One region of the Pseudomonas sp. MAG733B genome, then DNA from elsewhere that is predicted to be linked to it. Evidence: predicted binding sites of a transcription regulator. Region 1 holds the regulator's gene; each other region holds the start of a gene.
The links. Region 1 encodes FliA, which starts transcription of late flagellar genes. Its sites were predicted from a motif close to CTAAAGTTTNNNNNNNNNNNGCCGNTAA; they were not measured.
Positions count from the first base shown of each region.

Region 2: a site for FliA is predicted at 4,649-4,676, ahead of V6Z53_RS17070 (methyl-accepting chemotaxis protein). Genes of this name have one in related genera too.
Region 3: a site for FliA is predicted at 3,026-3,053, ahead of V6Z53_RS28795 (methyl-accepting chemotaxis protein). Genes of this name have one in related genera too.

Region 1 covers NZ_CP145732.1:5,539,984-5,546,763, forward strand. Annotated here, with positions in the region: gene V6Z53_RS25285 (chemotaxis protein CheA) at 1-133, opposite strand, end outside; gene V6Z53_RS25290 (protein phosphatase CheZ) at 169-957, opposite strand; gene V6Z53_RS25295 (chemotaxis response regulator CheY) at 977-1,348, opposite strand; gene fliA (RNA polymerase sigma factor FliA) at 1,515-2,255, opposite strand; gene fleN (flagellar synthesis regulator FleN) at 2,252-3,082, opposite strand; gene flhF (flagellar biosynthesis protein FlhF) at 3,199-4,524, opposite strand; gene flhA (flagellar biosynthesis protein FlhA) at 4,536-6,665, opposite strand.
Region 2 covers NZ_CP145732.1:3,691,551-3,698,330, forward strand. Annotated here, with positions in the region: gene V6Z53_RS17045 (heme utilization protein) at 1-211, opposite strand, end outside; gene V6Z53_RS17050 (adhesin) at 275-853, opposite strand; gene V6Z53_RS17055 (hypothetical protein) at 855-1,307, opposite strand; gene V6Z53_RS17060 (AAA family ATPase) at 1,658-2,188, opposite strand; gene pnuC (nicotinamide riboside transporter PnuC) at 2,185-2,748, opposite strand; gene V6Z53_RS17070 (methyl-accepting chemotaxis protein) at 2,902-4,536, opposite strand; gene V6Z53_RS17075 (undecaprenyl-diphosphate phosphatase) at 4,814-5,644, shown strand; gene V6Z53_RS17080 (DUF1294 domain-containing protein) at 5,641-6,069, shown strand; gene V6Z53_RS17085 (MmcQ/YjbR family DNA-binding protein) at 6,089-6,448, opposite strand; gene V6Z53_RS17090 (LysR substrate-binding domain-containing protein) at 6,445-6,780, opposite strand, start outside.
Region 3 covers NZ_CP145732.1:6,280,970-6,287,749, reverse strand. Annotated here, with positions in the region: gene clpB (ATP-dependent chaperone ClpB) at 1-2,245, shown strand, start outside; tRNA gene V6Z53_RS28815 (tRNA-Asn) at 2,546-2,621, shown strand; tRNA gene V6Z53_RS28810 (tRNA-Pro) at 2,631-2,707, shown strand; tRNA gene V6Z53_RS28805 (tRNA-Lys) at 2,713-2,788, shown strand; tRNA gene V6Z53_RS28800 (tRNA-Pro) at 2,884-2,960, shown strand; gene V6Z53_RS28795 (methyl-accepting chemotaxis protein) at 3,113-4,738, shown strand; gene V6Z53_RS28790 (NAD(P)/FAD-dependent oxidoreductase) at 4,854-6,152, opposite strand; gene V6Z53_RS28785 (DUF3094 family protein) at 6,213-6,386, opposite strand; gene V6Z53_RS28780 (MOSC domain-containing protein) at 6,441-6,780, opposite strand, start outside.

The DNA.
Region 1 (6,780 bases):
AAATTGCATTGAGCAAATCCGCATCATCCGGACGGCTTTCCAGCTCGACCAGTTGCTCGGACAGTTGCTCTAGAATCTCGCCGGCCTCAACCAGGAAATCCTGAAGGATCTCTTCATCGGCGCCGAAGCTCATTAATGGTGTGCTCCTAACAGAACAGGTCTAAAAACCTAAAATCCAAGGCTGGATAACAAATCGTCCACATCGTCCTGACCGGACACAACGTCTTCTCTTTTATCGGCATGAATCTGCGGACCTTCACCCTGAGAGAGATGTTTTTGTGGATCTTTTTCTGCAAGCATCGCTTCACGGTCATGTTCGATGCCCGCAAAGCGGTCCACCTGACTGGCCATAAGCACGAGCTTGAGCAGGTTGCTCTCAACTTCGGTGACCAGTTGGGTCACTCGCTTGATCACTTGACCTGTGAGGTCCTGATAATCCTGGGCAAGCAGGATGTCGTTGAGGTTGGTCGACACGGCGCGGTTGTCAGTGCTGCTGCGCGCCAGGAATCCGTCGACGCGACGGGCCAGCTCGCGGAACTCTTCAGCCCCGACTTCGCGACGCATGAAGCGTCCCCAATCGGTGCTCAAGGCCTGGGCTTCGTCAGCCAGGCTGTTGACCAGCGGCGTGGCGTTTTCCACCAGATCCATGGTGCGGTTGGCCGCGGCCTCGGTCAGCTTGACCACATAACCCAGACGCTCGGTGGCGTCGGTGATCTGTGACACTTCCTCGGCTTGCGGCATGTGCGGGTCAATCTGGAAATTGACGATCGCGCTATGCAGCTCGCGGGTGAGCTTGCCCACTTCCTGATACAGGCCGCGGTCACGGGTCTGGTTGAGCTCATGGATCAATTGCACAGCATCGCCGAACTTGCCCTTTTCAAGGCTCTCGACCAGTTCGACGGCGTGTTTTTTCAGGGTCGATTCAAAATCGCCCTGCGAAGATTCGTTATGCCCCATAGCTCCCCCGTGGCGCAGTTCAACCGATGCGTTCGAAAATCTTCTCGATTTTTTCTTTCAACGCCTGGGCCGTGAAGGGTTTGACCACATAGCCGTTTACACCGGCCTGGGCCGCTTCGATGATCTGCTCGCGCTTGGCTTCAGCGGTCACCATCAGCACCGGCAGGTGCTTGAGCTTTTCATCGGCACGCACGTGGCGCAGCAGATCGATACCGGTCATGCCAGGCATGTTCCAGTCCGTTACCAGAAAGTCGATGCTCCCGCTGTTGAGAACCGGAATGGCGGTAGTGCCATCGTCGGCCTCGACCGTGTTGGTGAACCCAAGGTCACGCAACAGGTTTTTTATGATCCGCCGCATCGTTGAGAAGTCATCAACGATGAGGATTTTCATGTTCTTGTCCAATTCGACCTCCAAGCAGACTAAAACGCGCCCAGCACCTGGACGCGCCATTTCAATCAATCTGGCAAAACACTCGATGACTGTCTGGAGTACAGCGGATCGAGACCGGCGCGGTTCATCACCCCACCAGCCACGTCACAGTGCCCCCACACTGCCTTCAGCGCGCTCGCCACTCTCCCAAACGCCCCCGCAAACGGGCCGCGCACTGGCTGTGTAACTGGCTGACCCGAGACTCGCTGACTCCCAGGACCTCACCGATTTCCTTGAGATTCAACTCTTCGTCGTAGTACAGCGCCAACACCAGTCGCTCACGCTCCGGCAAATTGGCAATCGCGTCCGTCAGCGCCGCCTGGAAGCGTTCATCTTCCAGATCGCGTGACGGCTCGAGATGAGCACTCGCGCCATCCTCGTGCAGCCCTTCGTGTTCGCCGTCCTGCAACAGATCGTCGAAACTGAATAACCGGCTGCCCAGGGTGTCGTTCAAAATCCCGTAATAATCGTCGAGACTCAATTGGAGTTCGGCCGCAACTTCGTGATCTTTAGCGTCACGGCCGGTTTTAGCTTCAATCGAGCGAATGGCGTCGCTGACCATGCGGGTATTGCGGTGGACCGAACGTGGCGCCCAGTCCCCCTTGCGCACTTCATCGAGCATGGCGCCGCGGATGCGGATGCCCGCGTACGTCTCGAAACTCGCGCCTTTGCTGGCGTCGTATTTGGTGGAGACTTCCAGCAGGCCGATCATCCCGGCCTGGATCAAATCTTCGACCTGGACACTGGCCGGCAGACGCGCCAGCAAGTGATAGGCAATGCGTTTGACCAGCGGCGCATAACGCTCGATCAGCTCGTACTGCGCATCGCGTGCCGACTTCTTGTAGAGGTTGTAGCCGCTGGCTGTCATAGAACCGGTCCTGCCGTTTGTTGCACGAGGCGCTCGACGAAGAATTCCAGATGCCCGCGCGGGTTGGCAGGCAGCGGCCAGGTGTCGACCTTCTGTGCGATCGCCTTGAACGCCAGCGAGCACTTGGAGCGCGGGAAGGCTTCGTAGACGGCACGTTGTTTCTGCACGGCCTTGCGCACGCTTTCGTCGTAAGGCACGGCGCCGACGTATTGCAGGGCAACGTCGAGGAAGCGATCGGTGACCTTGGTCAACTTGGCGAACAGGTTGCGTCCTTCCTGCGGGCTCTGGGCCATGTTGGCCAGGACGCGGAAGCGGTTCATGCCGTAGTCGCGGTTAAGCAGTTTGATCAGCGCGTAGGCGTCGGTGATCGAAGTCGGCTCGTCGCAGACCACCAGCAACACTTCCTGGGCCGCGCGAACGAAACTGACTACCGAGTCACCAATACCCGCAGCGGTGTCGATCACCAGCACGTCGAGGTTGTCGCCGATGTCGCTGAAGGCCTGGATCAGGCCGGCGTGCTGCGCCGGGCTCAAATGAACCATGCTCTGGGTGCCGGACGCGGCCGGAACGATGCGGATGCCGCCGGGGCCCTGCAACAGGACGTCGCGCAGCTCGCAGCGGCCTTCGATCACGTCGGCCAGGGTACGTTTGGGTGTCAGCCCCAGCAGAACGTCGACGTTCGCCAGTCCCAGGTCGGCGTCCAGCAGCATGACGCGCCGGCCAAGCTCAGCCAAAGCCAGGGACAAGTTCACTGACACGTTAGTTTTCCCGACGCCACCTTTGCCGCCGGTCACCGCGATCACCTGTACGGGATGCATGCTGCCCATGTTATTTCTTTACCTTGTCTTGCATAGACGGAGGCCACATTACTGGCTGCGCGTTCGCAAACGGAACAATGCATGGCAGACCATCGATGTAGGTACAAAAACTATTCATTGTTACCTCAGCCTACCTGCTTGGTGGGGCTGTGGTAGATATCAGCGAACATGTCAGCCATGGCTTCTTCGCTGGGCTCTTCCTGCATTTGCACGCTAACGGCGCGACTGACCAGTTGATGACGGCGCGGCAGATGCAAATCATCCGGAATCCGCGGGCCGTCGGTCAGGTAGGCCACCGGCAATTCATGGCTGATGGCCAGGCTCAACACCTCGCCCAGACTCGCCGTTTCATCCAGTTTAGTCAGGATGCAGCCAGCTAGCCCGCAGCGCTTGTAACTGTGATAAGCGGCCGTCAGCACCTGCTTCTGGCTGGTGGTTGCCAGGACCAGATAATTTTTGGAACGGATGCCACGCCCGGCCAGGCTTTCGAGCTGCATGCGCAGCGCCGGATCACTGGCTTGCAGGCCGGCGGTATCGATCAGTACGACGCGTTTGCGCAGCAGTGGTTCCAACGCCTGCACCAGCGATTGGCCCGGATCGACATGGGTCACCGACACATTGAGAATCCGACCAAGGGTCTTGAGCTGCTCCTGGGCACCAATACGGTAGCTGTCCATGCTCACCAGCGCGATGTTTTGCGCGCCGTACTTGAGCACGTAGCGGGCAGCCAGCTTGGCCAGGGTGGTGGTCTTGCCCATGCCGGCAGGGCCGACCATGGCAATCACGCCGCCCTCTTCCAGCGGCTCGACTTCCGGGGTAGCAATCATCCGCGCCAGGTGCGCGAGCAGCATGCGCCAGGCCTGACGAGGTTCTTCGATATCGGAAATCATCGCCAGCAAGTCGCGCGACAACGGGCCGGACAGGCCGATGCGTTGCAGGCGACGCCAGAGATTGGCCTGGGCCGGACGGCTGCCTTGCAGCTGATTCCACGCCAGAGAGCCGAGCTGGACTTCCATCAGTTCGCGCAAGCTGTTGAGCTCGAAACGCATCGAGTCGAATGCACGCGAGTCGACAGCCGCTGCAGCAGCAGGCGCTGGCGACGGGCGCCGTGGCTCGGCGTAAGTCGGCTCGATGAGCGGTTCGGCGGCGGTCAATGGCAGGCCGGCGAACAACTGGCGATTGGTGGCGTTGTCGCTCTCGCCATCGCTGCGCAGGCTCAATTCGGCCTGGGCGGTGACGATCCGCGACTGAGTCTTGCGCAGCTCGTCTTCGAGTTCCATGTTCGGAACGCGCGGAGCCAGCGCCGACAGTTTGTAATCCAAGGCAGCCGTCAGCTCGACACCACCGGCGATCCGGCGGTTGCCAATAATGGCGGCATCGGCGCCCAGCTCATCACGAACCAGTTTCATGGCCTGACGCATATCGGCGGCGAAAAAACGCTTAACTTGCATAAACCACTACCTCAGCCGTTGGGCCCTACTGTCGCAACGATGGTCACTTGCTTGTTGTCAGGTATTTCCTGGTAGGCCAGCACATGCAGCCCCGGGACTGCCAGTCGGCCAAAACGCGAGAGCATCGCGCGAACCGGACCGGCCACCAGCAGGATCACCGGTTGACCTTGCATCTCCTGACGTTGCGCTGCATCGATCAATGAACGCTGCAGCTTCTCAGCCATGCTTGGCTCCAGCAGAACACCCTCTTCCGAGCCTTGTCCTGCCTTCTGCAGACTATTGAGCAATATTTGTTCCAACCTTGGCTCCAGCGTGATCACTGGCAGCTCGGAGTCAGTGCCTACAATGCTTTGCACGATTGCGCGGCTTACGCCGACGCGCACCGCAGCCACCAATGCGGCGGTATCTTGACTCTTGGAAGCGTTGTTAGCGATGGCTTCGGCAATGCTGCGAATGTCGCGCACCGGCACCTGTTCGGCCAACAGCGCTTGCAGAACCTTGAGCAGTTGCGACAGAGACAGCACACCCGGCACCAGCTCTTCGGCCAGTTTCGGTGAGTTTTTCGCCAGCAATTGCATGAGTTGCTGCACTTCCTCGTGGCCGATCAGCTCACTGGAGTGCTTGTACAGAATCTGGTTCAAGTGGGTGGCCACCACGGTACTGGCATCGACCACGGTATAGCCAAGCGATTGCGCCTGGGCGCGCTGGCTGATTTCGATCCATACCGCCTCCAGGCCGAAAGCCGGATCTTTGGCGGTAATGCCGTTGAGCGTGCCGTAGACCTGCCCCGGGTTGATCGCCAGCTCGCGATCCGGGTAAATCTCCGCTTCGGCGAGGATCACGCCCATCAGGGTCAGGCGATAGGCGCTCGGCGCCAGGTCGAGGTTGTCGCGGATGTGCACGGTCGGCATGAGGAAGCCCAGGTCCTGGGACAGCTTCTTGCGCACACCCTTGATCCGCGCCAGCAATTGCCCGCCCTGGTTGCGGTCCACCAATGGAATCAGGCGGTAACCCACTTCCAGGCCGATCATGTCGATCGGCGTCACGTCATCCCAGCCCAGCTCTTTGGTTTCCTGGGCACGGGCCGGCGATGGCAGCAATTCCTGCTGTCGCTTGACCTCTTGCAGGGCCTGGACCTTGACGATGTTCTGCTTGCGCCAGAACAGGTAGGCGCCGCCAGCCGCCAGGGCTGCCATGCTCAGGAAGGAGAAGTGCGGCATGCCAGGCACTAGACCCATCACCGCCATCAAACCCGCCGAAACGGCCAACGCTTTTGGCGAGGCAAACATCTGGCGATTGATCTGCTTGCCCATGTCTTCCGAACCGGAAGCACGGGTCACCATGATCGCGGCGGCAGTGGACAACAGCAGTGATGGCAATTGCGCCACCAAACCGTCACCAATGGTCAGCAAGGCGTACACCTTGCCGGCGTCGGCAAAGCTCATGTTGTGCTGGAAGATACCAACGGCCATGCCGCCGATCAGGTTGATGAACAGAATCAGCAAACCGGCGATGGCGTCACCGCGCACGAACTTGCTGGCACCGTCCATGGAACCGTAGAACTCGGCTTCCTGGGCCACTTCCGAACGGCGGGACTTGGCCTGGTTCTGGTCGATCAGGCCGGCGTTGAGGTCGGCGTCGATGGCCATTTGTTTGCCGGGCATTGCATCGAGGGTGAAACGCGCGCTCACCTCGGAAATCCGCCCGGCACCCTTGGTCACCACGACGAAGTTGATGATCATCAAAATCGCGAAAACCACGATACCCACCACGTAGTTACCGCCGATCACCACCTCACCGAAGGCCTGGATCACCTTACCGGCAGCGGCATGGCCGTCCTGACCGTGGAGCATCACCACCCGCGTGGAAGCCACGTTCAACGCCAGCCGCAGCAACGTTGCCACCAGCAGAATGGTCGGGAACACCGCAAAATCCAGCGGCCGCAGGGCGTACACGCAGACCAGCAACACCACAATCGACAGGGCAATGTTGAAGGTGAAAAACACGTCGAGCAGGAACGGCGGAATCGGCAACATCATCATTGCCAACATGACCAGCAGCAACAGCGGCACGCCCAGATTGCCTCGACTGAGGTCTGCCATGTTCGTGCGGGCACTGTTGATTAACTGAGAGCGATCCACCGGTATTCCCCGTTCCTTTGAAGCAAACTTTTGACGCCTGAAGCAGGCTCGGGGCGGCTATTGCAAGAAGCCTTCCAACTTTTGGATTTGAGGATGCAGCGGTGGCCAGTGCGGC
Region 2 (6,780 bases), 1.8 Mb from region 1:
TGCTTTGCTGATCCATGACGGTGGCCCCAGCACCGGCGGTGATCGACAGAATTTGTTCCAGAGTTGGGCCTTTAGGCTGGTTGTTACCATGCCCGTTGCCGTGACCATTGCCATGACCGTGATCATCATCACGACCGCCTGCTTGTGCTGCGATTGCCATCACTGCTGCGAGAGCGAAAACCAGTGGTTTTAAGGCCATTGTAGGTTTCATGGTGTTTCTCCGTGCTTATTAGTTGGTTAAGTGTTGGTACTTTCCAATCGCACTGCGTTTGGGTCAGTCAGCGACCCGGATGCTCAGGGTGTTAGCCATTCGGTTCCCCACCCCGGCACTCTGGTTCACCTGAATCACCCCTCGGCTGCCGGTGAAGGCCTGGTCGCTTGTCACGACCTGGCGACTGCCGGTTGGGGTGCCAGTTGCTCCTGAGCTTGGTAGCAACGCCACGTTCTGTTGAGAAAGGGCGCTATCGTCAACGGCTTGCGGCGCAGCACTGATGCTGATGCGCATGGCGTTGGCCATCTGGTTGTTGGCCCCGGCGCTCTGGTTGACGCCCAGTACACCGTTGCCATTACTGAAAGAAGTGCCGCCGATGGTGGCCGTCGCGTTCATCGACGGATTGGCGGGCGTATTGAGTTTTTGGTTAACAATGGTGGTCGCCCCGGCTTCGGTGCCGATGGCAATTGCACGAACGTTGGCCTGTTGCTGTTGATCACCGGCGGCCTGGTTGATGTTGAAGTTGCCTCTGTACTGGGTGCCGGAGTCTTGAAGGGTGGCGTTGTTGACTGAGCTGATTCCCGAGTCGGCCATGGCGCTGGCACAGCCGAGCAGGGCAAGAAAAAGGACGGAACGATTCATGTCATTGACCTCCAGCCAGTCTGCCCAGAGGGGCGAGGCCGGAACTCATTGCGCGGTTGATGGTGCCTGAAATCGCGTTGCCACTACCGCCCTGATGACCTGAGCCCATGCCGGGCATACCGTTCGGGTTGGTGACCGTATTCAAGCCTTGAAAGCCAGGACTGTTTTTATTGATGTTGTTGACAGCGATGGATTTGCCGCTGGCGATGTTTGCGAAGTCGCCATCGCTCAGCTCGGTGCTATTGAGTACCGAGGTCACTCGTGCTGAAGGATTGGCATTGACGGTGGTAGGGTTTGGGTCCTTGCCGCCATTGCGACCGAAATGCACGGCCTGGACATCGCGAGTCAAAACGATTGTGCCGTCGCCTTCGGCCTGGGCATTGAACGTGAGTACCGACGTTGCGGCACTTCCTATAAGCAGTAGGCAGGTCATGCCTTTTTTGAAAGTCCCCACGGTGCAATTCCTTCTTCTTGTGGGCTGGCCCTAGTCAGCGTTGTGAAGGAGAGAGCGAAAGCTGTGCCGCTTTTCGAATACTGTTGAAATTCAAGCGTTTGCAGATTCTGTCCGGGAGCAAGAATTTTCAGCTGTTTCAGCGCTGAGACACCACACAGGGCCTACAGCCAGCCAAAGCGCTTGCGATGCTCTAGAACAATGGTTTGCGAGGACGTGTTTCAATGGGTTAACAACCAAGGCCGAATCATGGCACGGGTGCTGAAACAGGCGGTTTGAGACAGAGAGGGTGTTTCAGGAACGGACACTTTCCCCCCAAAACAGGGGAAAGCGCTGGGTAAATCTCCCCAGAATCAGGGAAAGGGCGCAAGCAACCTCGACACGGCTTCGAAGGCCTGAACCCGACGATCAGCCCAGTCGCCACGCAGAATCTGAACAACTCTTCGATGCTGCTCCAGCCAGGCCTGGGTGTCGTTGAAAAATGCCTGGCGTTCGGTCAGTGCCGGTTGGCAGCGCTGGCCATCATCCGTCCAGTCGACGTTTTCCGGCGAAAGCAATAGATGCAGGTCGTATTGCCGGGCCAGCAATGCTTGCTCGATCCACGGCGGGCAATCGCCAAACAACGTCCGGCTCCAGAGCATGTTGCTCAACAAGTGAGTATCAAGGATCAGCAGTTCTGGTTGCCGGGCGCGGGCCTCGTCCTCCCAGCGCAACTGGCCCCGGGCAATCTCGGTGATATCGGCCAGGCAGGTGTCTCGCTGCTCCTGTTCGATGAACCAGCGCACGTACTCGCCCACCAGCAACCCACCGAAATGCGCTTGCAACTCGGCCGACAACCAACTCTTGCCGCTGGATTCAGGGCCTGTGAGCACCAGGACCTTCATGTGCGCAACGCCGGGGCGGTACGCCATTCACGCCAGCCTTGCACGGCGAGCAACAGGAACAAGCCGTACAAAGCGGCGGTCAGGTACATTCCTTTGTAGACGAATAGACCCACAAAGATCACATCCACCACGATCCACAATGGCCAGCATTGAACGCGTTTCTGTGCCATCCACAGCTGCGCCACCAGGCTGAAGCCGGTAAGGGCTGCATCGAGCCAGGGTTGCGCGGCGTCGGTCCAGTGCGCCATGGCCGCGCCCAGCATCAGGCTGCCAGCGGCACCGACGAGCAGACCGAACATCACCGATTGGCCGTCGAGCCGGGTCACTTCGCGCCCTTGTCGCGCATCGCCTGCACGGGTCCATTGCCACCAGCCATAGATCTGCAGGGCCGCGTAGATCACTTGCAGCAACATGTCCGAATACAGCTTCACTTCGAAAAAGATCCAGCTGTAAATCAGCACCATGACCAGACCGATCGGCCAGCACCAGGGGTTCTGCTTGACCGTCAACCAGACGGCAATGACACCGAGGGTGGCGGCAAACAGTTCAAGCCCGGACATGGAGGTTCCTTGGGGAAATCGAATTTGGGGGGCGGATTGTAACCGCAGGCAGCGGTATTTGGTTTGAAGATCAAAAGATCGCAGCCTTCGGCAGCTCCTACAGAACAAGGCGTTGACCTGTAGGAGCTGCCGCAGGCTGCGATCTTTTTGGCGTTACACCCGGAACTGCTTGAGCAATCCGTTCAATTGCTCACTCAAGCCCTTGAGTCGCACACTCGCCACGCTGGATTGTTCCGCTGCCAATGCGGTGCTGTGGGAGAGCCCGGCGGCTTGCGTGACGTTCTGGTTGATGTCCTCGACCACATGCGCCTGCTGCAAAGTCGCGCTGGCGATCGAGGCGTTCAGCCCGTTGAGGTTGCGCAGCGCCTGGCCGATGGCGTTCAGGCTGGCACCGGCCAGACCGGCCTGTTCAATGGTCAGTTGCGAGGCGCGGCTGCTGTCGCCAATGACTTTGACCGCCGCTTCGGAATGGGCTTGCAAGCGTTCGATCATCGACTGGATTTCTGCCGTGGACTTCTGGGTGCGCTGGGCCAGCAGACGAACCTCATCCGCTACGACCGCGAAACCGCGACCTTGCTCACCGGCCCGGGCAGCCTCGATTGCAGCGTTGAGGGCCAGCAGGTTGGTTTGTTCGGCGATGGAGCGGATAACCTCCAGAACACTGCCGATCTGGGTGCTTTCGGCGGCCAGCGTACGGATCACTTCCACGGCCTGATCGATCGTCGAAGACAGCGTGTCGATCTGTTGCAGGCTGCCGTCGATGTTGATCTGGCCTTGCTGCGCCTGCGCTTCGGCATCGCGCATTTCACTGGCGGCATGCTCGGCGTTTTTCGCCACGTCCTGCACGCCGTAGGTCACTTCATTAATGGCCGTGGCCACCAACTCCATCTGCTGCGATTGTTGCTGGCTGCGTTGCTGGGCTTGGGTGGCGTCGTTGCCCAGTTCGCTGGATGACTGGCCGAGGGCGCTCGCCGACACCTGCAACTCACCGATCACCAGCCGTAGCTTGGTGGTGAAGGCATTGAAATGCCGCGCCAGTTGCGTGACCTCGTCCTGGCCGTGGGTGTCGAGGCTGCGGGTCAGGTCGCTTTCGCCGCTGGCGATATTGGCCATTGCGTTCACGGTTTCCTGCAACGGGCGGACGATGCTGCGGGCAATCAGCATCACCAGCGCCACCATGATCAGTGCGATGGCCAGGCCGATCAGCGAAGCTTCCCAGACCTGTCCGTAGAACTCGGCCTGCATGTCATCGATGTACACGCCCGAGCCAATCACCCAACCCCACGGTTCGAACAATTTGACGTAAGAGGTTTTCTCGACCGGTGCGCTGGCACCGGGCTTCGGCCAACGATAATTGACGATCCCGGCGCCTTTGCTCTTGGCGACGGCAACCATTTCGTTGAATACCGCAAAACCGTCCGGGTCGCGGATCGCCGACAGGTTCTGGCCGTCAAGTTTCGGGTTAGCCGGGTGCATGACCATCACGGGCGTCAGATCGTTGATCCAGAAGTAATCGTTCTGGTCGTAACGCAGGCCGCGAATAGCGGTCAGCGCCTGTTTCTGCGCGGCTTCGCGGGTGAGGGTGCCGGCGGTTTCCAGACCTTGGTAATAACTGAGAACGCCGCTGGCGGTCTGCACCACATGCTGGGTCTTCTGCGCCTTGGCGTCGTACAAATCGTCGTGGATCTGCTTGAGCATCATCACGCCCAAGGCCAACAGCATCATGACGGCCACGATCAGGATGAGCCACAAACGGCGGCTGATCGACATATTGCGCAAGCTGTTCATAACGCGGTGCTCCGATTTCTTGTTCTGGGGTTTCTTGTTTTTGTAATGATTGATCGCCAGCATCCTGCCAGGTCCGATAACGCGGCAGCGCTTTTCAGACTTGTCTGATAGGATTTCGGCCCCGCGCGGTAAAACCTGAATACAAATTGATTTTTCACGGGTTTTTCACAGGCGACTGGGATCTTGCGCTCGTGGAATTTCAACTACGCTGAGCGCGATTAACGCTTTGTAAAATACTAACGGGGCATGCGTCGACGCATAGCCTTTTGGGGGATTGATGGATCTTTGGACTGCCTTTCAGGCTTTGATTCTTGGGGTTGTAGAGGGGCTGACGGAGTTTTTGCCCATTTCGAGTACCGGGCACCAGATCATTGTTGCTGACCTGCTCAACTTCGGCGGCGAGCGCGCCATGGCGTTCAACATCATCATTCAGCTCGGGGCGATCCTGGCGGTGGTGTGGGAATTTCGCCGGAAGATTTTCGACGTTGTCATCGGTTTGCCGACGCAGCCAAGCGCTCGACGCTTTACCGCCAACCTGCTGATCGCCTTCCTGCCGGCCGTGGTATTGGGGGTGATTTTCGCCGACCTGATTCACCACTACCTGTTCAATCCGATCACGGTGGCCACTGCGTTGGTGATCGGCGGGATCGTCATGCTGTGGGCTGAAAAGCGCCAACATGAAGTGCATGCCGAAACCGTCGACGACATCACCTGGAAAGATGCCCTGAAAGTCGGTTTCGCCCAGTGCCTGGCAATGATTCCGGGCACCTCGCGCTCCGGCTCGACGATCATCGGCGGCTTGTTGTTCGGCTTGTCGCGCAAAACCGCTACCGAGTTCTCGTTCTTCCTGGCCATGCCGACCATGGTCGGCGCGGCGGTGTATTCGGGCTACAAGTACCGCGACCTGTTCGTGCCGTCTGACTTCCCGGTGTTCGCGATCGGCTTCGTCACTGCATTCATCTTCGCGATGATCGCTGTTCGGGGCTTGCTCAAGTTCATCGCCAGCCACAGCTATGCGGCGTTCGCCTGGTATCGCATCGCATTCGGCCTGCTGATTCTGGCCACCTGGCAGTTTGGCTGGGTCGACTGGACTGCGGCCAAGCCATGAGTGACTCCAGCGCGCGCAACAATCCCGGGCGTAACTCCGGAGGCGAGATCCGCAATCCCCGGCTGAAACTGCTGGTGTTTGCGATCCTGTGCGCGCTGCCGTTGTTCGGTTCGATGTCGTTGTGGCTGCGAGGGGTGTCGCTGATACCGCTGGCAGCCTACGGCATCGTCAGCGTGCTGGCGTTTTTGCTGTACTGGAGCGACAAACGCAAGGCCCGCGCCGATCAATGGCGAACCCCGGAAAACGTGCTGCATGCCCTGGAGTTCGCCGGCGGCTGGCCGGGTGCGTTGCTCGCGCAACAGGTGTTTCGACACAAGACGCGCAAAGTCTCGTTTCAAGTGGTGTTCTGGCTCATTGTGCTGCTGCACCAGGTGTTCTGGATCGACCAGTTGTTCCTCGGCGCGCAGCTGTTCGCGTTGTTCTAAGTTCTAATAAAAGAAGGAATCAGAGCAGCAGCCCGACCTGAGTACGCTTGGGCAGTTTGCTGACCACCAGTTGATGGGAACGCTGCAACAGACCTTGCAGTTCTTCGGCGCCCAAAGGGTAGGGCGTTGCCATGATGATCCACTGGGCACGCGCCAGATAAGGCGCCGGATGAATGCCCGGTCGGTCGCAATGACCGAGAAACAGATCCTTGTCGACCTTGAACGCCAGGGAATCGCCACGCAAATTTTGCAAGGCGAACATCTTGTTCCCGGCAATCGAAAATACCCGCACGCCACCCCATTTGTAATCTTCCCGTGCGCCCGGCAAGGCCAGGCAAAAGGCCGCGACATCCGCTTCGCTCATGCGTCCTGACTTCATATCAAACGATCCCCGCAGGCATTGAATGTTTCGATCAAATGGTCGAGCCAGGCCCGCACGGCCGGCATCACGCCGCGACGGTGAGGATAGACCGCTTGCAACCAGCCACCCGGCAGCGACCAGTCCGGCAGCAGTTGCACCAGCGAACCGTTCGCCAGTTCCTGCTCGCAGTACATCATCGGCAGCGTGGTAAAACCCTGGCCGGCGAGCGCGCAGGTCTTGCGCACAATGAAATCGTCGATGCCCAGTCGCGCTTCAAGGGCCAGTTCGAAGCTTTTGCCTTGGCCGTCCACCAGGCGAATATGCACCATGCGGTCGGGTTCGAGGGCGCC
Region 3 (6,780 bases), 740 kb from region 1:
CAGCGAACTGGTGCTACTCGCCGCCATGGACGAAAACAGCAAGCTCGGCAAACTGTTGCTCGGTCAGGGCGTGAGCAAGAAAGCCCTGGAAAACGCGATCAACAACCTGCGTGGTGGCGAGGCCGTCAACGACCCGAATCACGAGGAAGCGCGGCAGGCGCTGGATAAGTACACCGTCGACCTGACCAAGCGCGCCGAAGACGGCAAGCTCGATCCGGTGATCGGCCGTGACGACGAAATTCGCCGGACCATCCAGGTCCTGCAACGCCGTACCAAGAACAACCCGGTGCTGATTGGTGAGCCTGGCGTCGGTAAAACCGCCATCGCCGAAGGCCTGGCCCAGCGCATCATCAACGGTGAAGTGCCGGACGGCCTCAAGGGCAAGCGCTTGCTGTCCCTGGACATGGGGGCGTTGATTGCCGGTGCCAAGTATCGCGGTGAGTTCGAAGAGCGCCTCAAGTCGCTGCTCAACGAACTGTCGAAGCAGGAAGGGCAGATCATTCTGTTCATTGACGAACTGCACACCATGGTCGGCGCCGGTAAAGGCGAAGGCTCGATGGATGCGGGCAACATGCTCAAACCTGCGCTGGCTCGCGGTGAGCTGCATTGCGTCGGTGCGACCACGCTCAACGAGTACCGCCAATATATAGAGAAGGATGCGGCGCTTGAGCGTCGCTTCCAGAAAGTGCTGGTGGATGAGCCGAGCGAAGAAGACACCATCGCGATCCTGCGTGGCCTGAAAGAGCGCTACGAAGTTCACCACAAGGTGGCGATCACCGACGGTGCGATCATCGCGGCGGCCAAGCTCAGCCATCGTTACATCACTGACCGTCAGTTGCCGGACAAGGCCATCGACCTGATCGACGAAGCGGCCAGCCGCATCCGCATGGAGATCGACTCCAAGCCGGAAGTGCTGGACCGTCTGGAGCGTCGCCTGATTCAGTTGAAGGTGGAGTCCCAGGCACTGAAGAAAGAAAGCGACGAAGCGGCGATCAAACGCCTGGAGAAACTCCAGGAAGAAATCGTTCGTCTCGAGCGTGAGTACTCGGATCTTGAAGAAATCTGGAACTCGGAAAAGGCCGAGGTTCAGGGTTCTGCGCAGATTCAGCAAAAGATTGAACAGTCCCGTCAGGAACTGGAAACCGCGCGCCGCAAAGGCGACCTGAATCGCATGGCCGAATTGCAGTACGGGGTGATCCCGGACCTGGAGCGCAGCCTGCAGATGGTCGATCAGCACGGCAAAGCCGAAAACCAGTTGCTGCGCAGCAAGGTGACTGAAGAAGAGATCGCCGAAGTCGTCTCGAAGTGGACCGGTATTCCGGTGTCGAAGATGCTCGAAGGCGAGCGCGACAAGTTGATGAAGATGGAAAGCCTGTTGCACCAGCGTGTGATCGGTCAGGACGAAGCGGTGGTCGCGGTTTCCAACGCGGTGCGGCGTTCCCGTGCCGGGTTGTCCGACCCGAATCGCCCGAGTGGTTCGTTCATGTTCCTCGGCCCGACCGGTGTCGGTAAAACCGAGCTGTGCAAGGCGCTGGCCGAATTCCTCTTTGATACCGAAGAGGCGATGGTGCGGATCGATATGTCCGAGTTCATGGAGAAGCATTCCGTGGCTCGCTTGATTGGCGCGCCACCAGGCTATGTAGGCTATGAAGAGGGCGGTTACCTGACCGAGGCGGTGCGTCGCAAGCCTTATTCGGTGATCTTGCTGGACGAAGTCGAGAAGGCGCACCCGGATGTGTTCAACATCTTGCTGCAAGTGCTCGAAGACGGTCGCCTGACCGACAGCCATGGCCGCACGGTAGATTTCAAGAACACCGTGATTGTCATGACCTCCAACCTGGGCTCGGTGCAGATCCAGGAGCTGGTCGGTGATCGTGAAGCGCAGCGTGCAGCGGTGATGGATGCGATTTCCAGCCACTTCCGGCCGGAGTTCATCAACCGGGTCGACGAAGTGGTGATCTTCGAGCCGTTGGCGCGGGATCAGATCGCTGGCATTACCGAGATCCAGTTGAGTCGTCTGCGCAGTCGTCTGACTGAGCGCGAGTTGAAGCTGGAGTTGAGCCCAGAGGCCATGGATAAGCTGATCGCGGTCGGTTACGACCCGGTGTACGGCGCGCGGCCACTGAAACGGGCGATCCAGCGCTGGATCGAAAACCCGCTGGCACAGCTGATTCTGTCCGGTCGCTTCATGCCGGGAGACACTGCTGTGGGTACAGTGGAAAACGACGAAATCGTTTTCAACTGAGTCCAAACGGCAGCACAAAAAAGGAGGCCTCGCATTGCGAGGCCTTTTTTTCGCCAGGCTGTTGAACTTAAAGGAAAAGGCTTGTAAAGTGCGCCCCGCAGTAAGTCACCCGGTAGGGTTTCTGCTCCCCAAGCGGAAATCTGAAATAAGTTGCAAATCATTAACTTGAAAGCAATTTAGGGGGTTGACAGAGGTGCTTAAGATTGTAGAATAGCGCGCCTCAGACACACGAACGCAGCGATGCGAACGGGTCGAAGAGAACGCAGTAAAGCTTCACCGTTGTAAATTGAAATGTGTAGTTCCGTGATAGCTCAGTCGGTAGAGCAAATGACTGTTAATCATTGGGTCCCAGGTTCGAGTCCTGGTCACGGAGCCAATTTCAAACCGGGGTATAGCGCAGTCCGGTAGCGCGCCTGCTTTGGGAGCAGGATGTCAGGAGTTCGAATCCCCTTACCCCGACCATTTTTGGGTCGTTAGCTCAGTTGGTAGAGCAGTTGGCTTTTAACCAATTGGTCGTAGGTTCGAATCCCACACGACCCACCATTTTTGAAACCAGTTAGCGCTGGAATCGAATCTTAAGATCAGAGGCCAAAAGCACTGATCGAAGAAGGCGCCTTTAAAAGGTGCCTTTTTTTTACCGGGGTATAGCGCAGTCCGGTAGCGCGCCTGCTTTGGGAGCAGGATGTCAGGAGTTCGAATCCCCTTACCCCGACCATATTAAAAATCCTCGTATCGAAAGATACGGGGATTTTTTTTGCCTTCGAAAAAGTGCATTCATCTCTTTAGTCATCGTACAACTTGCCGATAACGAGCTACCGGAGCGCCAACAGCGTCTCCACTCAGCCAACAAAAACAAAGGCACTCGTTATGTTTCTGCGTCAGTTGAATATTGCCCCCCGTGCCGCACTGGGTTTTGCCTTGATCGCGGTGCTCGTGGCGCTGCTCGGGATTTTTGCGCTGGGGCAGATGTCGAGCATTCGAGAGAGTGAAGTGGCGGTGGAGAAACAATGGCTGCCGAGCATTCGCGGCGGTGATGAAATTCGCGAAATCATGTTGCGCATTCGCACCATTTCCTTGCGCATGGCGCTGGACCCGGACCCGAAGAACATCGCGCAATACCGCAGCCAGATGGATACCCGGGACAAGGAGCTGAGCGACAAAATCGCGGCCTACGACAAGCTGGTCACCACGGCTGAAGGCAAGGCGTTGTACGACCAATTCAAAAACACCTTCACGGCCTATCGCGCCGGTATTGCCCAATCCTTCACCTTGGCCGAACAAGGCCGTCGCGACGAGCTAACCAAGCTGCTGCTGGTGGATATGAAGACCGTGGTCGACGGCTCCGGCAAGCAACTCAGTGACCTGGCGGAACTGTTTAGCCGACAAGTCGCGGCAGAGAGCGAGAAATCCAAAGAACACTACGAAACGTCGCGCACGATCGTCAGCCTGTTTATCGCCCTCGCGGCGTTGGCGACTGTTGCCCTGGCCATGTTGCTGACCCGCAGCATCGTGCGTCCGCTGAGTGAAGCCGTGAGTGCAGCGGAACATGTGGCGCAGGGCGACCTGACTCGCCCGATCGAAACCCATGGCAACGACGAAGTCAGCCGTTTGCTCAAGGCATTGGCGACCATGCAGCAGAATCTGCGGGAAACCCTGCAAGGCATCAGCGGCTCCGCGACGCAACTGGCCACGGCTGCCGATGAATTGAACGCCGTTACCCTCGACAGCAATCAGAGCCTGCAACAACAGAACAACGAAATTGAGCAGGCGGCCACGGCGGTCAATGAAATGACCTCCGCTGTGGAAGAGGTCGCACGCAACGCCGTGTCTACCTCCGATGCCACGCGCCAGTCCAGTGAGTCGGCGCATCTGGGGCAGGAACGGGTCAGCGAGACGGCCAGCGCGATCAGTTCGCTGGCCCATGACGTGCAAAGTACCGGGGAGTTGGTGCGGTCCCTGGCCAATCAGTCTCAGGATATCGGCAAGGTGCTGGATGTGATTCGCGCCATTGCCGAGCAAACCAATCTGCTGGCACTGAACGCGGCCATTGAAGCGGCGCGGGCGGGGGAGAGTGGTCGAGGTTTTGCAGTGGTGGCCGATGAAGTGCGTGCCTTGGCCCATCGCACACAGCAATCGACTCAGGAAATCGAGCAAATGGTCCAAGGCATGCGCGATGGGTCGAGCCAGGCGCTCGAGGCGATGAACACCAGCGCTTCACGTGCTGCCAGCACGCTGGTCCTGGCCGAGCGCGCAGGCGAGGCCTTGCAAACCATCACGGCTTCCGTGCATGAGATCCACGAGCGAAACCTGGTGATCGCCAGTGCGGCCGAAGAGCAGGCGCAAGTGGCGCGTGAGGTGGACCGTAATCTGGTGAATATTCGCGACCTGTCGGTGCGGTCCGCCACTGGGGCCGATCAGACCAGTGCATCGAGCCATGAGTTGTCGCAACTGGCGAATGCGTTACAGGGGATGGTGCGGCGGTTTCGGGTGTAATTTCTTCAGATAGAAATTGTGGGAGCTAGCCTGCTAGCGATGGCGCTATGTCAGTCAACATTGATGTTGACTGTTCCGACGCTATCGCTAGCAGGCTAGCTCCCACAGGTTTTTATCAGTGCAGTTTGAGACGCGGCTCGGTCCCGCGTCCGATCTTGCTCCCCAGCATCAGCATCGCCGTGCGAAACGGTCCGTACAGCGCCATCTGGTGCATGCGGTACAGCGACACGTAGAACATCCGCGCCAGCCAGCCTTCCAGCATCACGCTGCCGGTGAGGTTGCCCATCAAGTTACCCACAGCCGAGAAACGTGACAGCGAGATCAGCGAGCCGTAGTCGGTGTACTTGTACTCCGGCAATGCCTTGCCTTCGATGCGCAGCTTCAGCGATTTGGCCAGCAACGACGCCTGTTGATGCGCTGCCTGGGCGCGCGGCGGCACGTTGCGGTCGGTGCCCGGTTGCGGACAAGCAGCGCAGTCACCAAAGGCAAAGATGTTTTCGTCGCGAGTGGTTTGCAGGGTCGGCAGCACTTGCAGTTGGTTGATGCGGTTGGTCTCCAGGCCATCGATGTCCTTGAGGAAACCCGGTGCGCGAATCCCGGCGGCCCAGACTTTCAGGCTGGCGTTGATCACTTTGCCATCGGCGGTGATCAAGCTATCCGCCGTCACTTCGCTGACCGCCGCGTTGGTCATCACGTTGACCCCGAGTTTCTCCAGGGTTTTATGCACAGGTCCGCCGATCCGCTCAGGCAGCGCCGGCAGCACCCGTGGCCCGGCTTCGATCAGGGTGATGTGCATGTTTTCCGGTTTGATCCGGTCCAGGCCATAGGCCGCCAGTTCATGGGCGGCGTTGTGCAGTTCAGCTGCCAGTTCGACCCCGGTGGCACCGGCGCCGACGATGGCCACGCTGATTTGCTCGACCGCGTCGGTCTGTCCGGCATGGGCGCGCAGGTAGTGGTTGAGCAATTGCTGATGGAAACGCTCGGCCTGTTTGCGGGTGTCGAGGAACAGGCAATGCTGCGCCGCGCCCTGGGTGCCGAAGTCGTTGGTGGTACTGCCGACGGAAATCACCAGCGAGTCGTAAGGCACTTCCCGCGCCGGCACCAATTCCAGGCCGGCTTCGTCATAGGTGGCGGCCAGCTGGATTTTCTTGTTCGCGCGATCGAGCCCGCTCATGCGTCCCAGCTGGAACTCGAAGTGGTTCCATTTCGCTTGGGCAACATAGTTGAGTTCATCTTCGGAAGAGTTCAGGGAACCGGCCGCCACTTCGTGCAACAACGGTTTCCAGATGTGGGTCAGGTTCGCGTCGACCAACATGACGCTGGCCGTGCCGCGCTTGCCTAGAGTCTTACCCAGACGGGTAGCCAACTCCAGACCGCCGGCGCCGCCGCCGACAATAACAATACGATGGGACATGGGGATAACTCGCAAGGCTAAAAGAAATCGGTGCAATTACCCGAGCGAGCGCAAGGCAGCTCATAGCGTCAGGTAACTGATAAGTCGGCTCAACAGGCCCAGACCAATGGTTACTGCCAGCACCATCACCAGGAGCATCCACGGCCGGAATGGCCGGCGCTCGACTCGGTGTTGGGACAGTTGCAGATACGCTTCGACATGCTTCTGGTCGTCAGGGTTCAGGCGGCTGGTCATATCGGGCCTCGTCAGGGGTAGACGTTGCTAAATGTGATGAAGCTACAACGGGCGTTATCCCGCGATGAACGGAGCATAGCCGCTCTCTGGCAAGGGCTCGACGCTCACCGTATCTTCCAGGCGAATGATGCCACTTTGTAACACTCGGGCGGTGATTCCGCCATGCCCGCGCACGGCCTGGAACGTTCCGCTGCCGAGGTTGTTTTCCAGGCGCGCGCAGGGCTGGCACCAGCCGGTGGTTTCGAAAATCGCCTGGCCAATCCGGAAGCGTCGCCCCTTGAGGCTGAACAGGTTGATCCCACTGATAACGAGATTGCGCCGCAGATCTTCAGGCCGGACCGGTTGATCCGCCGTGCGTCCCATCAGCGAACTGATCACCGACAGATGTTCCCAC